DNA from 4 places in the Paenibacillus sp. FSL M7-0134 genome. Region 3 is predicted to be linked to each of the others. Evidence: riboswitches for the same ligand, from Rfam matches in the RefSeq annotation. Region 3 holds a riboswitch; each other region holds the start of a gene.
What was found. Region 3 has a riboswitch for cobalamin ahead of NSQ58_RS20710 (ABC transporter substrate-binding protein). Riboswitches for the same ligand answer to the same signal wherever they lie in the genome.

Region 1: it holds a riboswitch for cobalamin, as region 3 does, so the genes downstream of both, metE (5-methyltetrahydropteroyltriglutamate--homocysteine S-methyltransferase) here and NSQ58_RS20710 (ABC transporter substrate-binding protein) in region 3, are expected to answer to the same signal.
Region 2: it holds a riboswitch for cobalamin, as region 3 does, so the genes downstream of both, cobJ (precorrin-3B C(17)-methyltransferase) here and NSQ58_RS20710 (ABC transporter substrate-binding protein) in region 3, are expected to answer to the same signal.
Region 4: it holds a riboswitch for cobalamin, as region 3 does, so the genes downstream of both, NSQ58_RS04005 (ABC transporter substrate-binding protein) here and NSQ58_RS20710 (ABC transporter substrate-binding protein) in region 3, are expected to answer to the same signal.

What each region holds. Positions count from the first base shown of each region.
Region 1 is NZ_JBBOXV010000001.1:708,062-712,926, forward strand. Features, by position in the region: gene NSQ58_RS03020 (anaerobic ribonucleoside triphosphate reductase) at 1-1,674, shown strand, start outside; gene nrdG (anaerobic ribonucleoside-triphosphate reductase activating protein) at 1,671-2,168, shown strand; cobalamin riboswitch at 2,345-2,540, shown strand; gene metE (5-methyltetrahydropteroyltriglutamate--homocysteine S-methyltransferase) at 2,701-4,865, shown strand, end outside.
Region 2 is NZ_JBBOXV010000001.1:679,353-684,217, reverse strand. Features, by position in the region: gene NSQ58_RS02905 (uroporphyrinogen-III synthase) at 54-905, shown strand; gene NSQ58_RS02900 (LOG family protein) at 1,112-1,666, shown strand; cobalamin riboswitch at 1,724-1,909, shown strand; gene cobJ (precorrin-3B C(17)-methyltransferase) at 2,221-4,017, shown strand; gene NSQ58_RS02890 (sirohydrochlorin chelatase) at 4,110-4,865, shown strand, end outside.
Region 3 is NZ_JBBOXV010000002.1:1,135,518-1,140,382, forward strand. Features, by position in the region: gene cbiB (adenosylcobinamide-phosphate synthase CbiB) at 1-684, shown strand, start outside; gene NSQ58_RS20705 (histidine phosphatase family protein) at 728-1,480, shown strand; cobalamin riboswitch at 1,602-1,795, shown strand; gene NSQ58_RS20710 (ABC transporter substrate-binding protein) at 2,005-3,012, shown strand; gene NSQ58_RS20715 (FecCD family ABC transporter permease) at 3,009-4,055, shown strand; gene NSQ58_RS20720 (ABC transporter ATP-binding protein) at 4,052-4,865, shown strand, end outside.
Region 4 is NZ_JBBOXV010000001.1:929,859-934,723, forward strand. Features, by position in the region: gene nikB (nickel ABC transporter permease) at 1-765, opposite strand, end outside; gene NSQ58_RS04005 (ABC transporter substrate-binding protein) at 781-2,361, opposite strand; cobalamin riboswitch at 2,579-2,782, opposite strand; gene NSQ58_RS04010 (nucleobase:cation symporter-2 family protein) at 3,472-4,779, opposite strand; gene NSQ58_RS04015 (xanthine phosphoribosyltransferase) at 4,773-4,865, opposite strand, start outside.

The DNA.
Region 1 (4,865 bases), on a different contig from region 3:
TTACTGCGAGACGGCTTCAATACAGGCAACGGCTCTGTGCGCACACCGCAAACGATTATGTCCGCTATGGCACTGGTCGCCATTATTTTCCAATCTCAGCAAAATAGCCAATTCGGAGGTGTCTCCGCCAATAAAATAGATTGGGACCTTGCCCCATACGTTGCCCGGTCCTTCCGCAAGCATCTGCGCAAGGGACTTCGGTTGTTCGAGGAAGAGATAGAATCCCATCTGTCTGACGACGAACTACATATGGCCAATCCCCATTTGCAAGAAGTCTGCCCTCGTTCATACGCATTCGCACGCGAAGAAACGGAAACGGAAACCCGGCAGGCTGCTGAATCGCTCATTCATAACCTGAACACCATGAGCAGTCGGGCGGGTGGACAGATTCCATTCACTTCACTGAATTACGGAATGTGCACGTCTGCTGAAGGACGGCTTGTTACTCAATCGCTGCTGGAGGCCACTATTCGCGGCTTGGGCAGCGGGGAAACTCCTATTTTTCCGCAGCATATTTTCCAATGCAAAGAGGGAATCAACCAGGCAGAAGGCGACATCAATTATGATTTGTTCTTACGGGCAGTAGAATGCTCTAGCAGACGGATGTATCCCAATTTTGTGAATGTGGATGCCACCTTCAACTTGCCTTTTTACCGTGCTGATGACCCGGATACCATTATAGCGACAATGGGTTGCCGTACCCGCACCATTTCTGACCGTTTCGGTAGAAACCGGCAGAGTGGCAAGGGAAATCTCTCCTTCAATACCATTAATCTGGTGCGGCTTGGCATTGAGTATGGTATTTGCACAGGCAAACGCCTGACACCTGACCGTGATCGCTTTGATGCGAGACTGGAAGAAGTTATGCGCATTGCGGTGGATGGCCTAATCCATCGCTATCAAATCCAGACCAGCCAACCGGCCAAAGCCTCGGACTTTATGATGCGCGAAGGGGTATGGGAAGGTGGAGAACAACTGGCGCCAGATGATAAGGTGGGAAGCGTACTAAAGCACGGTACGCTTTCGATCGGGTTCATCGGGCTGGCTGAGTGCATGAAGGCACTATACGGGAAACACCACGGGGAGGATGATTTCGTATACCGCGAGGCACAGCGAATCATCACTTCCATGCGCGTGTATTGCGATCGAATGAGTGAATATCACAATTTAAATATTACATTGTTCGCTACGCCTGCCGAAGGTCTGTCGGGCAAGTTCACATTGCTGGATCAACGTGATTTCGGGATTATCCCTGAGGTAAATGATCGAGAATATTACACGAATTCTTTTCATATTCCCGTGTATTATACGCTCCCGGCTGCTCGTAAAATCAGCTTGGAAGCTCCGTTCCATAACCTCTGCAACGCTGGTGCGATTTCATACATCGAGCTGGATGGTAACGCGCGGAATAACCCGGATGCGTTTCTTAAAATTGTTCAGTACGCACTGCATCAGAACATCGGCTATTTCTCTATCAACCACCCGGTGGATCGTTGTACGGAATGTGGTTATGAAGGGATTATCGGGACAAGCTGCCCCCAATGCGGCACAGATGAGGAGCATACACACTTTCAGCGCTTACGTCGGGTAACCGGATATCTGACAGGAGATTATACCGTTCGCTTTAATGCTGCAAAACAGGCAGAAGTTCGAGACCGGGTGAAACATAAGTGAATTTGTGTGGCTACATTCCGGAATCTCTGAACGAAGGATACGGCCTGCGCACTGTCGTGTTTATTAGCGGTTGCCGTCATGCCTGTCCCGGATGCTTTAATCCAGCGTCGTGGAGCTTCCGTGCAGGTGAGCCATTTACACCCCAACGACAACAGGAAGTCATTCGTGACATCATGGATAATCCGTTGTTGGACGGACTGACTCTCTGCGGGGGAGATCCGTTTTTCTCAGCAGCAGAATGCTCGCAATTTGTGCGTGACTTCCGCGAGGCCTGTCCCGACCGAACCGTGTGGGCTTATACTGGCTTTGTCTATGAAGATTTACTCACAGATCAGGAGCGACAGGAGCTAGCGCTTTTGTGCGATGTGATTGTGGATGGTCGTTTTGTAGAACAGCAAAAGGACCTGACCCTTCCCTTCCGGGGCAGTCGCAACCAGCGTCTGGTAGATGTAAAAGCCAGTATTCAGGCAGGCTATACCGTTTCATTGGCTTAACGCGAAGTTTACCCGGCAAGATGCTATATATCTAAGACAAGTCCCCATCATGGGTAAGGCTTGTCTTTTTTTCATATAGCTAACTGTTTCCATTGGAGTTTCTATTGCGCATCCTGTAAGTTTCACTTATGATGGTGAACAAGTATACGAGTGCATAATTATTCGTCATACCTTAACCGCATAGCTTGGAGATAGGTGTCTGTTCTATTCAGATCAGGCTTAAAAGGGAAGCCGGTGCAAATCCGGCACGGTCCCGCCACTGTAAACGGGGAACTTTCAGCTGTTCATATATCCACTGGTCCACAGACCGGGAAGGAATGCTGAGAGTCATGATCCGTAAGTCAGGAGACCTGCCTATTTTAACAACATCGCAAGTACCTACGGAAGATAGGGAGGTGTTAAGAGCAGTCGCCGTATTTTTGATTTTTTAATCACGGAGGCATTCTTTCCCCTACTTATTTTTAACTCTGGGGGAAGAATGCCTTTTTTGGTACGTAAAAATAAAACAGCTACCCACTAGGAGGAAAAGTACATGTCCATTATTGAATGGCCTGAATTGTCCGGCTTGATTAGCAGTAATCTGGGATATCCGCGTATCGGCGAAAACCGGGAATGGAAGAAAGCACTGGAACGCTTCTGGAACGGCAGCATTAACGAAAGCGAACTGCAGACGGAGATGAAAAGATTACGGTTGGAGCATCTGAGCAAGCAGCGTGACAAGGGGATTGATCGCATTCCTGTCGGAGACTTCTCCTATTACGATCACATGCTGGATACATCTGTAATGTTCGGTCTGGTACCCGAACGGTTCAACCATCGTCCCGCAGGTCCGGTTCCTCTGTCCGTGTATTTTGGGATCGCTCGTGGACAGAAGGGAGCAACCGCCAGTGAAATGACCAAATGGATGAATACCAATTATCACTACATCGTTCCTGAATTGGCAAACGCAGTCCCGGTGTTCACTGAAAATAAACCCTTACAGGCTTATCGTGAAGCAAAACGAGAACTAGGCATTGATGGGAAACCGGTCCTCATCGGCCCCTATTCATTCGTTACCTTATCCAAAGGCTATGATCGTAAGGATTTGGCCACCATCGTACGAAGCTTCCTGCCACTGTACACCCGTATCCTGTCTGAACTAGCGGCAGAAGGCGTTCAGTGGGTCCAAATCGATGAACCTGTCCTAACCACCTCATTCCCGGCAGAGGATTTGGACATTATTCAGGAAGTCTATGAAGCTTTGACTCAAGCTGCGCCCTCCTTGAATATAATGCTGCAAACCTACTTTGGCAGCCTGGACCATTATGAGCGTCTGTCCGCACTTCCGGTACAGGGATTGGGTCTTGATTTTGTGTATGATGATGGCGAAAATCTTCAGCATATATTGCAGCATGGCTTCCCTAAAGGAAAAACGCTGGGCGCTGGGGTTATTGACGGGCGCAATATATGGCGAAGCGACCTGAACGCTGTGGCTGCCCTGCTGGGTCAGTTAGCAGAACAAACCACTGCCGCACAGCTTATCGTACAGCCATCATGCAGTCTGCTGCATGTGCCAGTCAGTCTGGAGGCAGAGCACAAGCTGGACAAGGAGCTGGTGCAAGCGCTGGCCTTTGCCGATGAAAAGCTGGAGGAAATCGCCGTCCTGACGGCTGCACTTGGCAAACACGATCCTTCCGCACTCGCCAAGCTTGAGCAAAGTGCGGATGCGGTAGCCCGTTTCAACAGTTCAGCGGCACGCGTACAGACAGCTGCCGATCTGGCCGACCTGTTGGCAAAAGAGCCTCTGTCACGCAGCGTTCCTTTCGCCGAGCGTCGTGAGATTCAGCAAAATAAGCTGAAGTTGCCTCCACTGCCTACGACGACCATTGGTAGCTTCCCGCAAACCGCCGAGATCCGCAAGGCCCGCCTGCACTATCGCAAAGGAGAATGGTCAGCCGAGCAATACCGGGCGTTCATCCAACAGCAAATTAAGGAATGGATTGATATTCAAGAGGACATTGGCATTGACGTGCTTGTTCATGGGGAATTTGAGCGGACCGATATGGTTGAATTTTTTGGCGAAAAGCTGAACGGCTTTGCTTTTACGCAAAACGGATGGGTGCAGTCCTACGGCTCCCGCTGTGTCAAACCGCCGATTATATACGGAGACGTTTCCTTTGATCAGCCCATGACCGTGGAAGAAACGGCATTCGCCCAATCGTTAACTTCCAAGCCTGTTAAGGGAATGCTTACAGGCCCTGTGACCATTTTGAACTGGTCTTTTGAACGTAACGATATTCCTCGTAGTCAAGTTGCTTTACAGTTGGCTCTGGCATTACGGGCAGAGGTAGAGGCACTGGAACAAGCGGGCATCGGCATGATTCAGGTCGATGAGCCTGCAATTCGTGAAGGGCTTCCACTGAAAAAAGAACAACAGCAAGCCTATCTGGACTGGGCGGTTCAAGCCTTCCTTGTGACCACGGCCACCGTTGAGCCTGCGACCCAAATCCATACGCACATGTGCTATTCCGAATTTCAGCATATGATTCAGTCCATCTCCGATATGGATGCCGACGTTATATCTATTGAAACTTCGCGAAGTCACGGAGAACTGATTGTCAGCTTTGAAGATCAGGTATACGACAAGGGCATCGGTCTGGGCGTGTACGATATCCACAGTCCGCGCATCCCCGATGTATCTGAAATGCTAAGCATGAT
Region 2 (4,865 bases), on a different contig from region 3:
CTGATTGTATACTTGGTAGAAAGAAATACGACTTCTACAAGGGAGGCAACAGAATGGCACAACGCATGGCAGGTAAGAGAGTCGCTCTTGCTGGTCCCCGTAAAGCAGAAGAAATGGCGCTGCTAGTTGTGAAGATGGGGGGTGAGCCAGTACAGCGCCCGGCCCAGGGCACCGTTTTTTTGGATGATATCGAGCTGCGCAACGCTGTTGTATCGTGGGTGAAGCACCCTCCGGACTGGTACATCTTCACGACAGGTATGGGGCTGGATGCCCTGTTTGATATGGCAGAGGATATGGGCGTGGCCGAACAGATCATGGAGTTGCTGCAATCTTCCAACATTGCAGCGCGGGGCTACAAGACGGTCAATGGACTCAAAAAGCGTGGCTTTACGCCAGCAGTACGAGACGAGGACGGAAGTTTGATCGGATTGACAGGAGCTTTCGCCCCATACGATCTGAAGGGGAAGGAAGTACTGTTGCAACTGCATGGCGATCCAGCTCCACGGTTGGTAAAGTGGCTGGACGAGCAGGAGGCAGTGACCCGCCAGGTACTTCCTTATAAGCATATCCCACCTGAGGAAGCAAAATTGCAGGCGTTACTGGAGGATGTTATCCATCGTAATGTTGATGCTGTTACGTTTACAAGTGGTCCGCAAATCCGATTTTTGGCCCAATATGCCAGAGAGCAAAATCGAATCGAGGAGTTACTGGAAGCTTTTCGTGAGGATGTGATTGCTGTATCCGTAGGGAAGGTGACTGCACAGTCCATTGTGGAAGAAGGGATTGACCGAGTCGTGTTTCCAACCGAAGAGCGCATGGGCGCGATGATGGTGGAGCTGGGTAAATATTTTGAACATAACGATTCGGTGCATGGCTGTGGTCTGAAGATCGTGAATGGTCATTGAAATGAGATAGAAATTATAAATGCAGTATGCTAAAAAATGAACTTATATTTTGGGATACAGAGTAAAATAAAGATAAGGGCCTACGAGGTCTTTATCTTTTTTTGTTGGACATGCATCGACAAAGATTTTTGTTATAGCGAAAATGTTTATCTAATATAATGAATAAGTTTCGATGCATGATACTTAGGACAGGAGCTGAGACGTTAATGAATTCTATTTGCGTATTTGCCGGGTCCAGACCTGGACATTCATCGGTATATGTTGAGGCTGCAGGCAAGCTGGGGGAAGCCATGGCTCGTCATCATATCCGTCTGATCTATGGTGGCTCTAGCAGGGGGCTGATGGGAGAGGTGGCGGATGGAATGCTGGCGGGTGACGGTCAGGTCACTGGCATTATGCCCACCCTATTATTTGATGCAGAGATCATTCATCGGGGAGTTACCGAATTTATTGAGGTAGCAAGCATGCATGAGCGTAAAGCGGCAATGAGCGAGATGGCCGATGCGTTTATCGCTCTTCCGGGTGGCTTGGGAACCTTCGAGGAGCTATTCGAGGTATTGTGCTGGGCGCAAATCGGGATTCATCGCAAGCCCATTGGGCTGTTGAATGTGAATGGATATTTTGACCCGTTAGTAGAAATGGTGCGTCATAGCGTGCAAGAAGGGTTTACCGGGGCCGAGCACCCAGCGTTATTAAGTATCTCTGCGGACCCGGACGAATTGCTACATATGTTAAAAAATAAAGCAGAGAACTTGAAATAAAGCGTTTTTCGTGCTTGCACAACTGATTGAGGCAAGGTTATGATAAGACCCATAATCAAATAGCGGACAGACAAGGTGCCTTTGCGGTTGAGCAAAGGGTAACAGGGAATCGGGTGCAAATCCCGAGCGGTCCCGCCACTGTAAGGAAGAGGATTTTTTAAAATGGTCACTCGTGAAAAACGGGGAAGACGAAAGAATCCGTTGATGCCAAGCCAGGAGACCTACCTTGATCTGTATGCACCGTTAACCTTCGCGGAGAGGATGGGTGTACGAAATCAGGAAATCAGGCACACGTTGCTTTTTCCATGTTGGCTAGAGGTTTGCGTGGATATGAACGTGCAGCAGCGTTTGAAGCGTAAACAGTCAGATGGAAAACAACGGCAGGCTGGAGGAAGACAAATAGTGTCTTCTTACGCTGTTTGTTCGTCTGATGAGAGATGCGTACATAGAAACCCCATCCGGGCAGGATGGGGTTTTTTTGAGTTACACGATGTGCATAAATCATTGAAATAGATAGCATAGCTGCCCTGAAAAGGATGAATAGGAGGAGCACGATGAGCCCATTAGGAAAATTGCTGGTGATTGGATTTGGACCAGGAGATATGGAACATATCACAAAACGGGCGCTGGATGCGCTGGCCGAAAGTGAGGTCATTATCGGCTACAATACCTACGTTGATTTGATCCGTCCGTTGTTGAACGGACAGGAGATTGTACGCACAGGAATGACAGAGGAAGTGAGCCGTGCACAGGAGGCGGTTCGCCAAGCAGAGATGGGCAAGAAGGTAGCTGTCATTTCCAGTGGAGATGCGGGAGTCTATGGTATGGCAGGGCTGGTGTATGAGGTGCTGATGCAAAAAGGCTGGCGACGCGAGGACGGGGTTGAGGTAGAAGTCGTACCGGGGATCTCGGCTATTCAGTCCTGTGCATCACTGTTGGGGGCGCCAGTTATGCATGATGCGTGCACGATCAGTCTGAGTGATCATCTAACCCCATGGGAAACGATTGTGAAGCGCGTAGAAGCAGCGGCTTCGGCCGATTTTGTGATTGCATTATACAACCCGCGCAGTGGTCGGCGTACCCGCCAGATTGTGGAGACGCAGTCCATTTTGCTGCGTTACCGCGATCCGCAAACTCCAGTCGGGTTGGTGAAAAGTGCTTATCGTGAACGTCAGCAAGTTATTGTAACGACGCTGGAAGATATGCTGAACCATGACATTGGGATGCTGACGACTGTAATCATCGGCAATTCCTCGACGATGGTGTATGACGGCTTGATCGTGACTCCGCGCGGATATCAGCGCAAATACACATTAGATGCGACCGAGCAGGCACTCAAGCCGCATCAGCGTCTCCGCACGGAAGCGGAGCCGTGGTCGCTGGGCGCACAAGAGGATACACTGCAAGCAGGCGCAGCCCCGACTAAGCCCGCTGGACCCTCCGCGAGCGGCGCTGCGGTTGCGACGCAGGCACGCCCGCAAGCGATGGCTGCCGTGCAGGCAACGACTGCTGTGCAAACCGGCGCAGCCCCGACATCGCTGGCGGCAGAGGCACTAAGCCGCCTCGCTGTCGGCGGCAAGCTGCCTGGCGTAGCCAACGCTCGCTGGAGCGGGCAAGCGCCTACCGCCGAGAGCACCGCCGGAACGTCAGCGGTGGCCGGAGCGGGGGCCGCGTCCGGGATGGCGACAGGCGGCTTTGGCAAGCCTGCGCTATTTGAGGTGGGTGTTTCCCCGGGTGTGGGAAACAAGAAGTTCACCGCTCGCCAGATGGCGCTGCTCGCCGAGGTAGCGGGTGATGACGGCGAGCTGGAATACTCGCCAGATCATCAGATCGTGCTGCGCGTGCCGTGTGCAGACCCCGAGGAACTGGTCGGACGGCTGCGGGATGAACGATTCATTGTCATGCCGATTGGCGATGTGTTTAAGGTGAAGGCGTGCGACTTCTGCAATATGGAGAAGGATGACGCTGTGCCTGTGGCTGAGCATCTACAGGTTGTACTTGGCGGATTACAGGCACCCAAGGAAACGAGTATTGCTTTGAACGGATGCGGTATGGCCTGCTATGGAGCGGTGCTGGAGGATATCGGAATCGTCTATCGCAAGGGAGGATACGACCTCTTCCTCGGTGGCAAAAAATTCGGTCGCAATGCTCATGCCGCTCAGCCCGTAGCGGAAGGAATTCCGGGTGATCAGATTACTGATATCGTGGAGAACGTCATTGCTGAATATAAGGAAAAAGGGCATCCGAATGAGCGTTTTCATAAATTTTTTAAACGTGTAGGCGTCGTTGCGGGTTTCCGGCATGAAGATGCACCAGCAACGGTAGAAGTGAATGCGGTTTGTGGTGATTAATGGACTGAAGGCCTGATGAACTGGATACAAGCATATATATAAAATAGGGCGTCATGCAGGTTATCCCTATTAAAGAGGAGGAAAAAACAGCAGTGGATGCAATATTGTTGGTTGGACATGGAAGTCGGGACCCGGAGGGGAACCAGGAGCTGCTGGAATTTGCACAGGCAGTGGCAGACCGGGTACCGGATATGTGCGTGGAAACCTGTTTCTTGGAGTTGGCACGTCCCAGCATTGCTGAAGGGATGCAAACATGTGTGGAGAAAGGGGCGACGCGTGTCGTTCTTATTCCGATTATCTTGTTCGCAGCGGTACATGCCAAAATTGATATTCCGATGGCTATTGATCGGGCAAAAGCAAAATATCCGCAGGTGGAATTTGTATACGGACGCCCGATTGGTGTTCACGAGAAAATCGTCAGCATTCTGCAAAGCCGCTTGAAAGAGGCCCGTCCGGTTGCGATTCCAGCGGGAATGAATAGCGCTGTAGAGGCATTTCCCGAGGTATCCGACGAAGAAACGGCGGTACTTGTGTTAGGACGCGGAAGTAGCGATCCAGATGCGAACAGTGACTTTTTCAAAATCACCCGTATGCTGTGGGAGCAGCTTTCTTATACGTGGGTAGAGAGCAGCTTTATCGGTGTGACGCAGCCTTCTTTTCCCGATGGATTGGAGCGTTGTGTACGATTGGGGGCCAAAAAGATTATCGTGCTTCCCTATTTTCTGTTCACGGGTGTGCTGATTAAGCGCATCGGAGAAATGACCCAGGAATTTGCCGAGGCTCACCCTACATTACAAGTGGAGATGGGCGGATATTTTGGTTTCCATCCCCAATTGATTGAACTGGTG
Region 3 (4,865 bases):
ATTGCTTCCAAAGGACTAAAGGACGCAGGAATGGCAGTATACCGAGCGTTGCAGGCGGATGACCTGGCTGCGGCACGGCGGGAGCTGGGCATGATAGTTGGGCGGGATACGCAACAGCTTGATGAGCCTGAGATTGTACGCGGTACGGTTGAAACGGTCGCTGAAAATATCGTGGACGCGATTATTTCCCCGCTTTTTTATGCCCTGATCGGGGGAGCACCCTTGGCGCTGGCTTATCGTGCTGTGAATACGCTCGATTCCATGGTTGGCTATAAAAATGAAAAGTATCTGCATTTAGGCTGGGCTTCAGCACGTCTGGATGATGTCGCTAACTACATTCCGGCACGCCTGACAGCGGCAATGCTTGTGGTAGCGGCGTGGATGTACAAGCGAGATGCTGCAAGAAGCTGGCGCACAGTCAAGCGAGACGCTCGTCTGCACCCAAGCCCGAACAGTGGCTTCCCGGAATCGGCTGTTGCTGGTGCACTGGGGATTCGTCTTGGAGGCTATAATGTGTATCATGGCGTGCGCTCCTTTCGTGCATACATGGGCGATTGGATACGACCGCTAGAGTCGAAAGATATACGGCATACGATCCAGCTGATGTTCGCCGTGTCCAGTATGTTTGTAGGATTGTGTTTGTTAGGAGCCGCAGGTTGTTTTGCCTTGGGATGGGTGCGGTGAGGAGTGACACACTGAATAATGATCGAGCAGGAAGTGACATTTCTTGAAACAAGATATAGCAGCAAAAAGGAGAGTAGAATACGCACAAAGTCCGAACTCACAGGAGGATAAGGTGCCGTATGATGCTAAAGAAGATCTGCATTGGGACATGGAACTCGTGTTAGTTCGTCACGGCACAACCTTATGGAACAAGGAACGTCGATATCTGGGACACTCCGACTTAGGTTTGCTACCGGGAGCAGAGCAGGAATTAAAGCCTTTGCAAGAAAAATTGCAAGGGCAGTCCTTTGCTCGAATCTATTGCAGCGATTTAATGCGATGTCGCCAGACCTTGCAGATCATTGTGCCAGAATCAGAATTGACGTCTGGAGATTCCCTATCTACTATGTCTCCTATGATGGAACCACGTCTGCGAGAGCTTCATTTTGGCGAGTGGGATGGAAAAACGTATGACATGCTCAAGGATGTGTCTTTGTATCGCGCTTGGATTGATGAGCCACAACGGATAACCCCTCCTGGAGGAGAGTCTTGGACAGATTTTGTGAATCGTCTACGGAAATTTCTTGACTCTCTGTATGAATGGCGTGTTGCTATGGAAGTTCAACCCATGGGTTTGACTGCTGCGCCGCTCTCTGTTTTGGTCGTTACGCATGGTGGCGTAATTCGTCAGTTGGCTTGCATGCTGATACCGGGTCATGATTTTTGGAGTCTGAATCCGAGGCCGGGAGAAGCATTTAGGATTCAATTGAGGCTGGCAGGACGGCACAATTACATAGCAGAAATGCTTCCTCATTAGGTTAGACACCTGCGGATAAAGAGGCTGTTTGGGTTGTAAGCCGCCTCTTTTTAACCTATAATCATCAAGTAAAAGAACGGCTTGACTACCACTTATCAAATATCCAGCAGACGAGGTCGGCGCAGCGTGATGAAACTATGGTTTCCCTTGCCTGCGCTGTTAAAAGGGAAGTCGGTGTGAGTCCGGCGCGGTCCCGCCACTGTAAATGGAAACATGCCCGTTAGTCCTGCTTTATGTGCTACTAAGCATATGAAAGAATTTCAGGACATGCATCTTACCATAAGTCAGGATACCTGCCCGTCCGCCTGTCACCATAATCCTTCGAGGAAAGGATGACGTGTTCGCAGTGACTGTCCATGCGGAAAGAAGCTGCCGCCTGCGCACGATCTGCGCTAACGTGACCCCTGTGTCCTGATATGAGGATGCGGGGGTTTTTTGATAGGAAAAGAAGGCTGGATTTAGAAGATATCTGATGATGCTCAAGTAACGCTCTTAACGATTTTTTTTATGAAGGGGTGCAAATCATGGCAGGAAAAAAAATAAAGGTTTGGACAACAGGTCTATTGGTTCTGATTTTGGCAGTTGTGCTGAGTGCATGTGGCGCTAATGGGAAAAATGCTGAAAATAAAGAGAATCAGACTTCTTCACAGCAGCCAGGAAAGACCGTAACCGCACAAGAGCCTCCGGGCAAAACAGTTTACCCACTCACGGTTAAGGATACAACAGGACAGGAATTTACATTCAAAAAAGCGCCGGATAAAATCGTTTCCGTTTCCCCGGCAGAAACCGAGGCGCTGTTCGCCATCGGGCTGGATAAGGAAATTGTTGGCGTCTCCGACTACTCTGATTACCCGGAAGCAGCTACGAAAAAGCCTAAAGTGGGCGGTATTATGAAACCGAACGAAGAGGCGATCATTGCTGCTAACCCGGAAGTCGTTTTTGCAGGGATATCACTTAGTGAACAGGCTACGACCAAGCTGCGCGACATGGGAATTATGATTTTTAAAACGGAACCGAAGACAGTTGAAGATGTCATGGCTAACATCGAATTGTATGGGAAAATCACCGATCATCAGAAAGAAGCGAGAGCGGTGACTGACAAGATGAGAGCAGATGTAGCTGAAGTGAAAGAAGGAATTAAAAATATCGGTAAAGGGCAGAAGCTGCGGGTATACGTCGAGTTTTCACCAGGCTGGACAGTTGGTAAAGGCGAGTTTATGGACGAGCTGATCACGTTAGCGGGCGGCGAAAATGTAGGTGCCACGCAGAAGGGGTGGTACCAAATTAGTGAGGAAAATATTATTGCTGCGAACCCTGACGTGATTTTGTACAGCAAAAGTGTCAAGGACGACAAAACTGGTCAAACGCTCGGCGAAATCATTAAAGCTCGCAGTGGATGGGATCAAATATCGGCTGTTCGCCACAACCGGGTATTTGCCGTGGATGATAATTTGATTAGTCGTCCGGGTCCACGCGTAACGGAAGGTCTCAAGGAAGTGGCCAAGGGCGTGTATCCTGAAATTTTCAAATGAACCGTAAACTGATCGGCTTTGGAGGAACAGGTCTTGTCCTGCTGTTACTGACGCTACTGCTCTGTCTTGGCATCGGCTCGGCCAAGCTTCCGGTCAGCCAGATCACGGGCATTCTGGTTAACCACCTTCCGTGGTTAGGCGATACGTTTACACCGGATTGGAATACATCCTCAGAGCAAATTATTTTGAAGGTCAGATTGCCACGAGTGTTACTGGGAATGTTGGTAGGAGCAGCGCTGGCGCTGGCGGGAGCCGGATTTCAGGGTGTGCTGCGTAATCCTTTGGCTGATCCGTATACACTGGGGGTATCCTCGGGGGCTTCGGTAGGAGCGGCAGTACTGATTTATTGGGGCCTTCAATTTTCATTTGTTGGCATATGGACGCTGCCGCTAGTGGCATTTACGACCGGAATGCTGACGCTGTGGATGGTGCTGACGTTGGCACGGGAAGGTGGAAAAATTCCGACACAAAGTCTCATTTTGTCGGGTGTGGTGATGCAATCCTTTCTGGGGGCGGTTGTTTCCTTTCTGACAGCCATGTCGAAGGAGACGGTCAATGAAATATTGTACTGGACGATGGGAAGTCTTAGCCTGCGCGGTTGGTCATATACAGGAATCCTTTTACCTTATGTGGTCATAGGACTGGTATTTCTATGGAATCGGGCACGTGTGCTGAATATTTTGGCTTTGGGTGAACGTCAGGCGGCTCACATGGGAGTTCATGTAGATGCGACGAAGCTATCTGTTCTGATCATTTCCACGCTACTGACAGCAGCCGCTGTCTCGGTATGTGGAGTGATTGGCTTTGTGGGACTCGTTGTACCGCATATCATTCGTCTGGTGACAGGGCCTGATTACCGGATGATTGTTCCATTATCTGCGCTCGGTGGAGCTATTTTTATGGCTTGGGCAGATACGGCGGCTCGCACGTTGTTAGCCCCCACGGAAATTCCTCTGGGCGTGATGACGGCCTTTGTTGGGGCACCGTTCTTCGCATATCTCCTGTACCGGAACAAGAAGCTGCGCAGGGGGGAAATGCTGTGACAGAACAAAGTGAACAACAGAAGGTACGTGATCGGGCGTTAGAGGTAGCGGGTCTAACACGTGCCTATGGAGAGTTCCATGCGTTAAAGAATATAAGCTGGAGCGTCGACGAAGGAACTTGGTGGGGGATTATTGGTCCGAACGGCAGTGGAAAATCCACCTTGCTGCATTTGCTTTCCGGTGTAGATCAGCCAACTTCGGGAAACGTTCATATCTATGGCAAAAAGGTCGGTAGCTACAGCAGAAAAGAGCTTTCCCGACTCATAGCCGTACTCCAACAGGAAGGGCTTCCTCCAGTGGGATACACCGTCAGGGAAGTCGTAGAAATGGGACGTTTTCCTCATCAGGACTGGCTAGGCAGGGAAAAGGGTGTTGATGTGGAGGCGATCACGGATCGCGTGCTAGAGCGATTGGGTCTTACCACGCTGGCGGACAGAGCATTGGACCGCTTGAGTGGGGGACAGCGACAGCGTGTAGCTTTGGCAAAAGTAATGGTGCAGGAGCCACGAATATTGCTGCTGGACGAGCCTACGACCTATCTGGACTTGCGCTATCAGCTTGAATTTATGGAACTGTTGGCAGATTGGCGCCAAGAAACGGGTGTGACGATTATTGCGGTCTTGCATGATCTTAACTTGACAGCCCAATTTTGCGAAGATTTGCTTGTACTCAAAGATGGAATGGTTGAAGGATTGGGAGCTTCATCGAAGTTATTAACCGAGGATCGGATTCGACGAGTATACGGTGTTGAGCCTGTGATGCTTCCGCATCCCGATAGCGGTGTGCCGCAGCTCTTGCTGCGCAGGAGTG
Region 4 (4,865 bases), on a different contig from region 3:
AATGGTCTCGACGATGACATTACCTGCCAGCATAAATGATAGATTGGTACCTAGCAGTGTAATCATAGGCAGAACCGCATGCTTAAATATCTCAAAAAACAGGATATGCATACGCGAAAAGCCTCGAGCCTTCGCTGCTTTCACAAAATTCCGGTCACCCAGCTCCAGCATTTGAGCGCGCAGTACACGGGCTTGCACCGCTCCCAAACCTGCGCCAAGAGTCAGCGCTGGGAGCACTAGATGTGTCCAGTCCTCCCTTCCCATGGATGGGAGCCAGCCCAAGCGAACGGAGAATAGATAGATCAACAGAAAACCAAGCCAAAAAGAGGGAATCGACGATCCCAGCAGGGCAAACAGCCTGCCCAGACGATCCAGTGGGCCGCTGATTTTTAGCGAGGCAGCCAGTCCCAGCCCCAGCGTAAGCACCGTCATGACGGCAAAGCCCGCAGCAGCTAGCTCCACAGTAGCAGGCAGTCTGTTCCATAGTTCGGCTAGCACGGATTCCTTGGATACATACGAGGTGCCCCAATGCCCCGTGAACACATCTCGCAGCCAGTTCACATATTGAATATGAAGCGGCTCGTTTAAGCCCAGTTCCTGCCGTAGCGTCGTCAACGCCTCCTCAGAGGCAGGGACATTATGCGCGGTGAGCAAAATAGTAGCAGGGTCACCAGGAGCGAGCCGCATCAGTACAAAAGTCAGCGTGGATACAACGAATACAATGATGAGCAGCTGCGCCACACGTTCCAGTATAAAACGAATCATAGGATACGCAGCTCGTTATTCCGTAATATCAGATTGCGCTGTAATATAGTAATACTCGATCGGATGGGGTGTAAAACCCTCCACCCCTTTTTTCACACCAAACACATTATCAGGATGCACAATGAACGACTGTGGCAAATCCGCATTGATGATATCCAGCGCTTGTAGTGTCACAGCATTACGCTGCGCTGTATCCTTCGCCAGCTTCAAGCTGTTAAGAATACTCTCTAGCGGTTTGGAACTATACCGGCTTACATTGGCTTCGCTTTTCGAAGAATAAAACATGTCCATAAAATATTGCGGCTCTCCTGTATGAGCAGTAAGCATGCTGTACATTGCAAAATCCCAATCGTTTTTGGTCAACGCCTCGTCGATATTTTCCACCTTGCGAATCTTGACCTGGATTCCCTCTTTCAGCAATTGGCTTTGGATGACCTCAGCCATAACAGAGAGCTCTGGACGCTGAGGGAAAGTCAGCAGCGTAACCTCGAACGGCTTGCCTTGCTTAGTCCATGTCCCTTGAGCGTCCTTCTGCCAGCCATCCTTCGTCAACAGCTGCTCTGCCGTTCCATCCAGCGCTTTACGCTCAACTTTACCGAAGGGAAGAATGCTCGGGAACGGACTACTTGCTTCCGTACCGAAGCCCCTCATGACGGCGCTCACAATCGATGTGCGCGGAATCAGGCTGTCCACCACCTTACGGTTCGCCGCATCCTTGAATACTGGCGATTCCATATTGTACACGATCATATGGGTGCGCAAGGAGGGAGCCGACAGCACTTGTAGCTTGTCGTTCTTTTTCAGTACCTCTGCGTTATCAACCGGAATATCCGTCGCTACGTCCACCTCGCCGGATTGCAGCGCCATCAGACGCGAATTCCCGTCCGTAATGAACTTCATCGTCGCTTCAGCCAGTCGTGCCTTCTCGCCCCAATATCCGTCATAACGCTCTACGACCAACGATTGGTCCTTGTTGAACGCTTTGATTTTAAAGGCGCCTGTCATCGCTGGGTAACTCTGCTCATCTTTCATCGATGCCACATCCAGTACAATTGTCGATGGATCAGCTAGATTGGACACCAGCGCCGCGTTCGGCTGGTTTGTCGTGATTTTCAAAGCCAGCGGGCCGCTTACATCAATGGACTTCACATTCAGTAAATCCTTAGCCAGATGGCTTTTCTCGATAGAGCGCAGCAAAGACGCTTTTACACCTACTGCATCCATACTCTTTCCATCATGAAAAGTGACTTTATCCTGCAAGCTGAACGTCCAAACTGTAGGACTATCCTGCTTCCACTCCTTTGCCAGCCAAGCCACAGGCTCCAGCTTTTCATTCAAACGTACCAGTGTCTCACCTGCACCGGATCGCATCACATCCCAGCTATTATCTCCGTGCGGGTCAACGCCTGACGGTTTCCATGTATACGCCATTACCAGCTTTTTATCTGTCGCTGTTTGTTGTGCTGACGCGTTTTCACCCTTGCCGGAGCTATCCGACGTCTTATTGCTGGCACATCCCGAAAGAGCCATAACTGCCAGCAGCAGCATCACCCCTGTACATATCAACCATGAACGCCTGCTACGATTGCTAATCATTCAATGAATCCCCCTCTATCTTGTAAAATCATATAAACCTAACGCAAAACGCGAAAAAAGCATTCCGGACCACTTGATCAGCAGTCAGAAATGCTTTCATTATAAAATGTCAAAACTCACCTCGAAGCCAACTCCAAAAACATAGAAGGGATCAGATCGGTTTCAGACATTCCGTATGCAGCACGCCTAACCACCTCCCCAGCATCCCGTGGGTCTGACAGTGATGTCAAAACAGGCAGGTCTCCTGACTCCAGGCGCATCTTTCAGGCCTTCCCGGTTCTTCACAGTTCCAGTGGCTGTTCTGAAAGCTCCAGCAGTATCCTGCTGATGCCTGTATACAGTGGCGGGCCCGTGTCGGAATCAACCGAACTTCCCTTTTAAGTGAACACGCTCAACAACCATCTACATGGTCTCAGCAAAACCCCGTACATAGAGTCGTCCGGCTCACACCTGTTTTCTTCCTTTATTTCTTTCCATTACGATCTTATTTTGTTGTCACAGGCTTGTCAATAAATGCTGCACAATAATTTAAATTTGAACGATGTGGCGAGAATGAAGGTGATGTCTATTCATTGCGTGCACGAAATGAACGTGCTAAAATTAGGTATATAGATAATCATCGTGTCCGTATACTAAAAAGAGTCTTCGCCGCGCCAACGGCAAAGACTCTTAGGACTTGAAAGGCTGTGGATCACCACCACGGCGCGCTGCATAACTAAATGTTAATGCAAACGAAACCCACCGTTAGGGGCCAACCTAATTACGCGGTGGGTTTTCGCTTGTTCCGAAATTTTCGACGTAGCCAGCGATAAAGTTTACGAATACTAAACACCAGGCTTAGTAACGTAACCATCCAACGCACCACATCGTAGCACGACACAAGTGTAACCATCGGCTTCACCCCCTTTCGGGAAGCTGCACCGTAGTCCGAAAACATCCACCACTATTCAAAATCCATAAGGTAAATTATACCACGACCTCGCCCACTACTCTAGCAAATTCCTCTAGTAAATAAATCAACTTAAGAGTTAACTTTAGCGCCACTGCACAGTCGGACAGGGTCAATATCTATATGTCCCCAGACGGCAAGGGTTTATTTATTCCTAATCATCAAACCTTCTGTGGAACCTCCTGAACCGTCACGCTTTTGACCGGTTCGCCCTGTTTTCTTGTCAAAACGATGTTCAAGACAATCGCTGTAATCGAACCCGAAACGATGCCATTTTGCAACAGCATTTTAGCAAAGCTCGGCAGCTGGTCGAACATTTGCGGCAGAACGGCAGAGCCTAGGCCCACGGCAATGCTGCATGCTGCGATCAGCAGATTGCTTTCTTTCCGTAGATCCACTTCTGACAAAATAGACATGCCTGATGCAGCGACCGAGCCGAACATGACGATCATCGCCCCGCCCAGCACAGCGTTAGGAATCACTGTCGTTAAGGCAGCCAGCTTAGGAAGCAAACCAAGAACAACCATGATACCGCCCGCAGCAAAAATAACGTTTCGCGATTTGACGCGTGTGAGTGAAATCAGACCAACATTTTGCGAGAAAGCTGTATAAGGAAACGCGTTAAAAATACCCCCAAGCATAATCGCAAGTCCTTCGGAACGCAGACCATTGACGATCTGCTTCTGCTCCACCTTCTGATCAATTGCTTTGCCAACTGCCAAATAAACGCCTGTAGACTCAACCATACTGACAATATTGACGATAATCATCGTACAAACTGCCATAATGCTAAACTCTGGCTTACCAAAATAAAACGGCTGTGCAACACTCACCCATGAAGCCTCCGCCACGGGAGCAAAATGCACCATTCCCATTCCATAAGCAACCACTGTGCCCGCGAACAAACCAATAAGCACGGAAATCGAGCGCAAAAAGCCTTTTGCCAACCGATTCACAAGCAGAATAACCAGTAGTGTGACTAAGGCCAACAGTAAATTACGTGGCTGTCCAAAGTCCGAACTGCCCTGACCCCCTGCTACATTGTTCATCGCCACCGGAATAAGGGATAGACCGATAATCGTAACGACCGAACCTGTAACCACCGTCGGGAAAAAGCGTAGCAGCTTGCCATACAACGGTGCTGCTAACACCACAAATATACCAGACAAAATAATGGCACCATACGCTGTCGCTAAATTTGAGGTCGAAGCAATCGCGATGATGGGCCCTACTGCCGTAAACGTACAGCCTAAAATGACAGGCAGTCTACTACCGAAAAAGCGTGTGCCCATAATCTGTAATAACGTAGCAATCCCGCAAGTGAACAGATCGGCAGCCACCAAATAAGCCATCTGGGCTGGCGTCAGGTGCAATGCTCCCCCTACAATTAGAGGTACAGCAATTGCTCCAGCGTACATCGCCATGACATGCTGGAAGCCCAGCGCGAATAACTTTTGTTTACTTAACATCCCACATTCTCCTTAACGGGAGGAATCACCACGCCAGCTTCCTCTATAAAATGAACCTCGCCTGGTGCCATGGAAGCGATACGCGC